Regions from separate parts of the Staphylococcus condimenti genome, predicted to be linked through region 1. Evidence: predicted binding sites of a transcription regulator. Region 1 holds the regulator's gene; each other region holds the start of a gene.
The links. Region 1 encodes Rex, which represses fermentation and respiration genes when NADH is low (regulators of the CRP and FNR family bind a similar motif). Its sites were predicted from a motif close to TTGTGAAATATTTCACAA; they were not measured.
Positions count from the first base shown of each region.

Region 1 (3,295 bases):
ATGTCCAAAAAAATAACAAAATGTTTTATGCTTTATTAATCGCTATTTCTGTACAAGCTGTCGGATTATTAGCATTTACAGCTATTATCGGCAAGCCATTAGATAACGGCACCTTCCCTATTGTAGGTACAATAATTGGCTCATTTATTTTTGGTGTAGGTATTGTACTTGCAGGCGGTTGTGCTACTGGTACTTACTACAGAGCTGGAGAAGGACTAATAGGAAGTTGGCTTGCTCTAATCTCTTACGCCATCTTCTCAGCTATTACAAAAGCAGGTTTGCTTAAACCTGTGATGGAAAAGTTAAATTCAAAAACTAATGTTAATGCAGATATGTCTGCGAGTACAGGAATTCCTGCATGGATTTTTGTTATTGGTCTTGTCGCAGTTACAGGCTATTTTGTTGTCAGAACACTACGCAAACCAAAACCTAAAATTGCAGTACCTAAATTGAAACAACGCTATACAGGTATACGTCATTTCTTCTTCGAGAAAAAATTCCATCCTTTTATTGCAGCGATTGCTGTTGGTTTAATTGCTTTAATTGCTTGGCCTATGAGTTATTCTACAGGTCGAGAAGGTGGACTTGGGATTACAACACCTTCTTCAAACTTAGTACAGTTCATACTGTCTGGTAAAACTTCATTTTTAGATTGGGGTGTATTCTTAGTTCTAGGTATCTTTATCGGATCTTACATTGCTGCGAAAGGTTCAAGAGAGTTTGCTTGCAGACTTCCTGATAAAAAAACACTTCGCAATAGTGTAATTGGCGGTGCCTTTATGGGATTTGGCGCTTCAGTAGCCGGCGGATGCTCAATTGGAAATGGCTTAGTAGCAACAGCTGCTCTTTCATGGCAAGGTTGGATTGCTTTAGCAGCTATGATTTTGGGTACATGGTTTATGAGTTACTTCTTATTTGTAAAGCCTATGAAAGCTATGCAAAAATCGACTAAACAAAACGCAGCACGTCCAGCTGCACAATCTTAAATTCAAATCACTTAAGGAGTGTTTACATGTTACATGAATTAGGAACCGTAGGAATGGTTTGTCCCTTCCCATTAATTGAAGCACAGAAAAAAATGCAGACTCTAGATGTCGGTGATGAATTGAAAATCGATTTTGACTGCACGCAAGCAACAGAAGCTATCCCAAACTGGGCGGCTGAAAATAATTATCCAGTTACTAATTATGAACAAATTGGTGATGCATCTTGGACAATTACAGTTCAAAAAGCTTAAATTAACATCAAAAAGACGCTCCAAATTAAATTTTGGAACGTCTTTTTTCAGTTACTGCTGCGTAGGTTGTTCATAAAAAATAAAAGCGATTGCAATTCAATACCTAAATCAATTTGATGAACAGAAACATCATCAGGTACATCAATTCGAGTAGGTGTGAAATTTAAGATACCTTTCACTCCGCCTTCTACGATTTGATTCGCTGCTTCTTGTGCTGCACTGCCAGGTGTTGTTAAAATTACTACATCTAGCTCTGCACTTTTCAAAACAGATTGAAGATCTTGCATTTTATTTACGATAACATTGCCGACTTTTGTACCGACGATATCTTCGCGAATATCAAAAGCTTCAGTAATAACCATTTCATCATGGATAGAAAAGTTATAAGAAAGCAATGCTTTACCTAAATTTCCTACTCCGACCAGACCGATTTTAATCGTATCGCTCTCGCTGATTTTACTTTTAAAAAATTCCAACAAACTTTCAACATTATAGCCGTAACCTTTCTTACCTAATTCTCCAAAGTAAGAAAAATCTCTTCTGATAGAAGCAGAATCGATATCTAAGGCTTCACTGATAGTTTTAGAATTAACTCGATCAATTCCCTTTTCATGAAGTTGATTGACAAGTCTGTAATAGAGCGGCAAACGTTTTAAGGTCGCACGAGGAATATTATTTTTTTGATTACTCAATTTGTTTACCCCCACATCTTCAAAAACTATTATTTATGAACAAGTTCTAATCTCTCATGTAAATACTGTAATAGACTTTGTTGATTGTAAAAAATGAATAGTTCAGAAAAAATACTTTTAGTTTTTCTAAACTTATTTTTTGAGGAGATTACAACGTTCAAATAGTTTTTATTATATATTGTAACTACGTTAATCTTCCTAGATTAAAGGATTAAAGCATTTTTATTAACTAAGTATACCTTATGTACCTCTAAAAATAAATAACTGTAAAAGTAACTTTCTATGAACAATTTAACCGTTAATAACGCATATTCTAGTTATAATTCTTCTGTTATTTTTCAGTGATGTAGTTACCATTATACGTTTAAATATATAATTTGAACACATGATTTCGTAACAAACTTAATACAAGCTAATATTTATTAGTGATTTTGATGTAAAATAGTACTATATTTCATTAAAGGAAATTCGTGATATTTAATAGGCAGAACTACTATTTCCACTTATAATGGAAGGTAAGTGATGATACAGAGCGAAAAGAAAGGAGGTCTACGAGCCAGTTTTTAATTTAACATGCTGACTCGTAAACATACGACATGATTTTATTACAACTTAACGATGTCTCTAAATCGTTCGATGGTGAAGAAATCTTTAACGATGTTCACTTCGAAGTAAAGAGCCACGAAAAAATAGGAATCGTCGGCAGAAATGGTGCCGGTAAATCTACTTTAATGAAAATTATTGCCGGAGTCGATGGGTATGACGAAGGCCATATTTCTAAAATCAAAAATTTAAAAGTTGGTTATCTGACTCAGCAAATGACCTTAGATACTAACCATACTGTATGGGAAGAAATGTCAAAACCCTTTGCGAAATTAAAGCAAATGGAAGCAGATATGCAAGCAGAAACAGCGTGGTTGGCTGAACATGCTGAAGAATATGAATCTGAAACATTCAAAGCGCATATGTCTAAATATGAAACGCTTTCCAATCAATTTGAACGATTAGAAGGTTATCAATATGAAAGTAAAATCAAAACAGTTCTTCATGGTTTGGATTTTTCAGAAGAGGATTTTCATCGTCCCGTTAATGATTTCAGTGGCGGTCAAAAAACACGTTTATCTCTTGCTCAAATGTTATTAAGCGAACCTGACTTATTATTACTCGATGAACCGACCAACCACTTAGATATGGAAACAACACAATGGTTAGAAGATTACTTGAATTATTTTAAAGGCGCTATTGTGATTATCAGTCACGATCGCTTCTTCCTAGATAAAACAGTAAATCAGATTTATGATGTCGCTTTAGGAGCTGTTCAGCATTATGTCGGCAACTACAGTAAATTTATTACTCAACGCGACCA
Region 1 covers NZ_CP015114.1:2,587,703-2,590,997, reverse strand. Annotated here, with positions in the region: gene A4G25_RS12440 (YeeE/YedE family protein) at 1-986, shown strand, start outside; gene A4G25_RS12435 (sulfurtransferase TusA family protein) at 1,013-1,237, shown strand; gene A4G25_RS12430 (redox-sensing transcriptional repressor Rex) at 1,285-1,929, opposite strand; gene A4G25_RS12425 (ABC-F family ATP-binding cassette domain-containing protein) at 2,526-3,295, shown strand, end outside.

Region 2 (3,295 bases), 330 kb from region 1:
TTGAATACCAATGAAAAAATGGTTTTTTTAAATAGTGCAGGGGAAGTCATTGCATTAAATGAAGCAGCTGAAGAAGTTTTTGCAGAAGATAATGATTATTCTCAAATGACCAATGCGGTATGCCGCAGATGTGAAGGTTATTCCAATGAATATGACATTATGTCTTGTGAAAACTGCTTTTTAGAGGCTTTGGAAATAGGAAAAGGCAGCTTCCAAGTGTTTATGCGCACAAAAGAAAATAAAGTTCAACCTTACACAGCATCTTATGAATTGATCGATCATAAAAAAGGAATTTACGCATTTACATTACACAACGTGTCTCCGCAAATTCAGCGTCAAGAACGTATGTATCAACGAAAAATGATGCAAAAAACAATTTCCGCTCAAGAAAATGAACGAAAACGTATTTCAAGAGAACTGCATGATGGCATTGTACAAGAATTAATCAATGTAGACGTGGAATTGCGTTTGTTAAAATATCAGCAAGAAAAGGATGAATTGATAGATAATTCGAAGCGAATAGAGGGTATCATGTCACGTTTGATTGATGATGTACGTAATTTATCAGTAGAATTACGTCCGTCTTCTCTTGATGATTTAGGATTAGATGCTGCTTTTCGTTCTTATTTTAAACAATTCGAGAAAAATTATGGCATCCATATAGATTATCATACTAATTTTTCTGCACAACGCTTTGATAATGAAATCGAAACTGTGGTATATAGAGTAGTGCAAGAAGCATTATTTAATGCCTTGAAATATGCACAAGTCGATGTGGTTGAAGTTTCATTGCAATTAAATGAAAATAATATTATTGCAGAAGTGAGCGATCGCGGTGTCGGATTTAAACGGGGAGATAATCCAAAAGGAACAGGATTAGGTTTGTTCGGCATGAATGAACGTGCAGAATTAGTGAATGGTTCAGTTAATATAGATTCTCAGATCGGTCGCGGCACCATTGTAACATTGGAAGTTCCAATAACTGATATACGATAGGAGACTTTAAGTTGAAGATAGTGATTGCAGATGATCATGCAGTTGTAAGAACTGGATTCTCTATGATTTTGAATTTTCAGGAGGATATGGAAGTTGTTGATACAGCTGCTGAAGGTGTAGAAGCATATAAAAAAGTGATGCAGCACCAACCAGATGTTTTAATTATGGATTTAAGCATGCCTCCTGGTGAGTCAGGGCTTATTGCTACAAGTAAAATTGTAGAAAGCTTTCCTGAAACTAAGATTTTGATTTTAACAATGTATGATGATGAAGAGTATCTATTCCATGTTTTACGAAACGGCGCTAAGGGCTATATTTTAAAAAATGCACCGGATGAGCAACTTATCTCTGCTGTTCGTACTGTTTATCGCGGTGATACGTATATTGATCCAAAAATGACAACTTCATTAGTTAATGAATTTGTTAATAATACAGGTCAAGATGCTAAAAATACAAATGATCCATTTCGTATTTTATCTAAAAGAGAATTAGAGATTCTGCCGTTAATTGCTAAGGGTTATGGAAACAAGGAAATTGCTGAAAAACTGTTTGTGTCAGTTAAAACAGTAGAAGCACATAAAACACATATTATGCAAAAATTGAATTTAAAATCAAAACCTGAACTGGTAGAGTATGCTTTAAAGAAAAAGTTGCTTGATTTTTGATGAATTTTAAGAATCTGTCGATTAAAGACAGGTTCTTTTTTTGGCTTTTAATTGTGGCAGAAATGTGACTATAAACACTGATATGACAAGGTTTGAGGCTGGTAAATATGTATTAGGGAAAAGCCGAATGTTTTAAGGGAAAGCCCTTATGTTCAATCTTTCACACGACCTATAAAATATAAACTATAAGCAGTATCTTAGAATATTAAAAAACTTCGACTCAAAGTAAAAAATGCACTGAGGTACTGCTACTCTTTTTTGATATGAAAATGTTAGGGTGAAAAAAATGAACAAATCAAAAGGCGGTTTACAATTAACAGTCCAAACTTTAAGCTTGGTAGCCGGCTTTATGGTGTGGAGTATTATTGCACCATTAATGCCGATGATCTCGCAGGATATTGACATTACAAGCTCACAAATTTCAATTGTACTTGCAATTCCTGTTATTTTAGGGTCAGTTTTACGTATCCCATTTGGTTATTTAACAAATATTATTGGAGCTAAATGGGTTTTCTTCTCTAGTTTTATCATATTATTATTCCCAATTTTTTTACTTAGCCAAGCACAATCAGTGAATATGCTGATGTTGGCAGGATTCTTTTTGGGTGTAGCTGGAGCTATCTTTTCAGTAGGAGTAACTTCAATTCCTAAATATTTCCCTAAAGATAAAGTAGGATTGGCAAATGGTATTTATGGAATGGGAAATTTAGGAACAGCTGTATCTTCATTCTTAGCACCTCCGATTGCTGGTGTAATAGGGTGGCAATCAACTGTTAGATTATATTTGATTGTAATGGCTGTATTTGCGATTATTATGTTCTTTTTAGGTGATTCAAAAGAACCTAAAGTTAAAATTCCATTAATAGCACAAACAAAAGATTTATTAAAAGACTTAAGAACATATTATTTGAGTTTTTGGTACTTTATTACTTTTGGTTCATTTGTAGCTTTCGGTATCTTTTTACCAAAATACTTAGTCGATCATTATGAACTTACTACAGTAGATGCAGGTATCAGAGCAGGTATCTTCATTGCGATTGCTACATTCTTAAGACCACTCGGTGGTATTATCGGAGACAAAATCGATGCTGTAAAAGCATTGAAAGTAGACTTTACTTTTATGATTATTGGTGCAATCATTTTAGGACTTGCCAATAATATTGTTTTATTCACAGTGGGCTGTTTAACAGTCAGTGTTTGCGCAGGTATCGGAAATGGGCTTGTATTCAAATTGGTGCCACAATACTTCCAAAAAGAAGCAGGGGTTGCAAATGGTATTGTTTCAATGATGGGTGGACTTGGAGGTTTCTTCCCGCCACTTGTGATTACTTATGTAACAAGCGTTACAGGAACAAGCCACTTAGCCTTTATCTTCTTAGCACTATTTGGTGTTTTAGCACTTGGTACAATGTGGCATTTAAGCAAGAAAAATCGTTCGCTTGCATATAAATAAGAACGGTATGGATGAATGAAAAATGTAAATATTAAAAATGTATGGGCCGTCAATCGCAAGGATTGATGGTCCATTATTATTTTGTAAATGAAAGATTTATTGATAATTATCTGATTTATAATAATGAAAGAAAAGGTGGGATAAAAAAATATATTTTTATCCGCAAAAAAAGTCCCGAAAC
Region 2 covers NZ_CP015114.1:2,259,090-2,262,384, forward strand. Annotated here, with positions in the region: gene nreB (nitrate respiration regulation sensor histidine kinase NreB) at 1-996, shown strand, start outside; gene nreC (nitrate respiration regulation response regulator NreC) at 1,008-1,661, shown strand; gene A4G25_RS10705 (nitrate/nitrite transporter) at 1,948-3,114, shown strand.
Region 2: A4G25_RS10705 (nitrate/nitrite transporter) is a predicted target of Rex. The motif match lies at 1,810-1,827, and genes of this name have one in related genera.

Region 3 (3,295 bases), 530 kb from region 1:
GCAGATCCGATGGTAAGAGCACAATTCATAGAAGATGTACTTAAAGAATCAAAAAAGACAATCCAAGGTCATGAAGAGGAAATTCGCGACTTATTTAACGCACTCACAGACCAAGCACTTGTAGAAAAAGTAATGGCTGGCGTACGAAGAGAAGACATACAACTTAAAACACCGCATTTAACAGAATATATGCGTCATCCATATCCTTTTTATATGGATCCTTTACCAAATCTTTATTTCACAAGAGACCCACAAGCTTTTATAGGTAATGGTGTATCTGTGAATCAAATGCATTGGCCAGCGAGACGTCGTGAAACGCTATTTATTGATTATATCTTGAAACATCATCCAAGATTTGCTGATGCAGATATTCCTATTTGGTATGACCGTCATATGCCGTATCAAATGGAAGGCGGCGATCAATTAGTACTTTCAAAAGAAGTATTAGCAATCGGTATTTCAGAACGTACTTCTGCACCTGCTGTTGAAGAGATTGCACGCAAGATTTTCGCACAACCCGATTCGACATTTAAAAAAGTTATCGCAATTGAAATTCCAAATACGCGTGCATTCATGCATCTCGATACAGTGTTTACAATGATTGATTATGATAAATTTACTATTCATTCTGCAATTCAAGAGATGAGTGATCAATTCAGCATCTTTATTATCGAGCCAGATGGAGATGACATTAAAATCGAGAAATCAGATTCATTAAAAAAAACACTCGAAGATGCATTGCATGTTCAAGAAGTTGAACTGATTCCCACAGGAGACGGCGATCCAATTATTGGACCGCGTGAACAATGGAATGATGGTTCCAACACACTGACTATCAGACCAGGTGTAGTAGTAACTTATGATCGTAATTTTGTGTCTAACCAGTTACTACGTGATAAGGGAATCAAAGTACTTGAAATTAAAGGAAGCGAATTAGTTCGTGGACGTGGAGGTCCACGTTGTATGAGCCAACCCATATATAGAGAAGATATTTAAAAAATTACTGTCACCTAAAACAAGGTGGCAGTTTTTGTGTTTAAGAACAAAATAATCGTTAATTTAATGAAGTCTATAATTTATTATCAATAAAGCATAATGAGTTATATGCAAAATAAATTAATATTCACTTTATAAATGTCAAAACACGTGTTAACACGGTCACATTTCAATGTGTATTCACATATTATGAATATATTCTCTAAATAATGAATAAAATACTTTTTAAAGAAATTCAAACTAGAAAAGTGCTGCAGAAACAATGGAATATGCATAAAAAAGACGGGATAATGTAGTATTTATACAAATTTATGCAATGAATAAATTTAAGAGTGTGAAAAATACAACATCCATTATGTGATTTAAATCACATATACAGTGTTTGCAAGGGCTTACAATGTAGACAAATAGAACAAGGAGGTTTCACAAATGAATGAACATCCAATTAAAGTAAATAGTGAGATCGGAAAATTGAAAACGGTATTGCTTAAACGTCCAGGAAAAGAATTAGAAAATTTAGTACCTGAGTATCTTGGTGAATTATTATTTGATGATATCCCGTACTTGAAAGTAGCTCAAGAAGAACACGATAAATTCGCACAAACGCTTCGTGATGAAGGCATAGAAGTTGTTTATCTTGAAGACTTGGCAGCAGAAGCGATTGAAGATCCAGAAGTGCGCAAACAGTTTGTTGAAGATGTTTTAGCAGAATCTGAAGAAACTTTATTAGGGCACGAAGATGCGATTAGAGCATTGTTCGAAGACTTAGACAATAAAGAATTAGTGGAAAAAGTAATGGCAGGTGTACGTAAAGAAGAAATTCCTTTAGAAAAAGAACACCTTGTAGAATACTTAGATGATTCTTATCCATTTTATATGAATCCGATGCCAAACTTATACTTCACTCGTGACCCGCAAGCATCTATCGGAAATGGTATGACAATCAACCGTATGTATTGGCCAGCTCGTCGAAGAGAATCTATTTTCTTCACTTATATTTTAAAATATCATCCACGTTTCAAAGATGCAGATGTGCCAGTATGGTTAGACCGTAATTCACCATACAATATTGAAGGCGGAGATGAATTAGTATTATCTGAAGAAGTTGTAGCAGTGGGTATCTCAGAAAGAACATCAGCACAAGCAATTGAAAGATTAGCAAGACATATTTTCGCTAACCCTGAATCTAAAATCAAAAAAATCGTTGCAATTGAAATTGCGAATACAAGAGCTTTCATGCACCTCGACACAGTGTTTACAATGATTGATTACGATAAATTCACAATTCATTCTGCTATCGAGAAAAAAGGTGACGATATGAATATTTTCACTATCGAACCAAGCGATGATGGCAAAGATATTAAAATCACAAAATCATCTAACTTAAAAGAAACATTAAAAGATGCTTTAGGTTTAGATGAAATTACATTTATCCCAACTGGAGATGGAGATCCTATTGTTGGTCCGCGTGAACAATGGAATGACGGTTCTAATACATTAACAATTCGTCCAGGTGTTGTAGTCACATATGACCGTAACTATGTTTCTAACCAATTATTACGTGATAACGGAATCAAAGTAATTGAAATTACTGGTAGTGAATTGGTTCGCGGTAGAGGGGGCCCTCGTTGCATGAGTCAACCGCTATACCGTGAAGATATCTAATTTCAAAGTGATAGCTTGGCTTTAAATGAAATGGATTGCATCAATAGAAGTGATTCGAAGTCTTTGTTTAAAGCCTTGCTTCCAATTAATAATACTGCTTTGAAAACAAATCTAAAACGGCGGCAGTCGACAAATAGCCCGCGTACTTATGAAGACCGCACGAAAAACTGTTAAAGCAGTATGCGTCAAAAACTTAATAAATTGACAACACATACTTAGCAGCAAAGAAAGTTTGATTTTTGCTTTTGTATAGCTGCAAGTGTTAAAGGAGTTTTGAAAATGAGCGAACAATTAGAACAGAATAAACTCAGTAAAACAGCTTTAATCGGTTTGGTCATTGGTTCGATGATTGGCGGCGGTGCCTTCAACATCATCTCAGATATGGGCAGCAATGCCGGCGGATTAGCGATTATTATTGGCTGGATTATTACTGCAATCGGTATGATTTCACTTGCATTTGTCTTCCAAAACTTAACAAATAAACGGCCGGATTTAGACGGTGGAATATACAGCTATGCACGTGCAGGTTTCGGCGACTTCGTTGGTTTCTCTAGTGCATGGGGATACTGGTTTGCGGCATTCTTAGGAAACGTTGCTTACGCGACATTGCTGATGTCAGCAGTCGGCAACTTCT
Region 3 covers NZ_CP015114.1:2,052,875-2,056,169, forward strand. Annotated here, with positions in the region: gene arcA (arginine deiminase) at 1-996, shown strand, start outside; gene arcA (arginine deiminase) at 1,426-2,661, shown strand; gene arcD (arginine-ornithine antiporter) at 2,941-3,295, shown strand, end outside.
Region 3: arcA (arginine deiminase) is a predicted target of Rex. The motif match lies at 1,352-1,369, and genes of this name have one in related genera.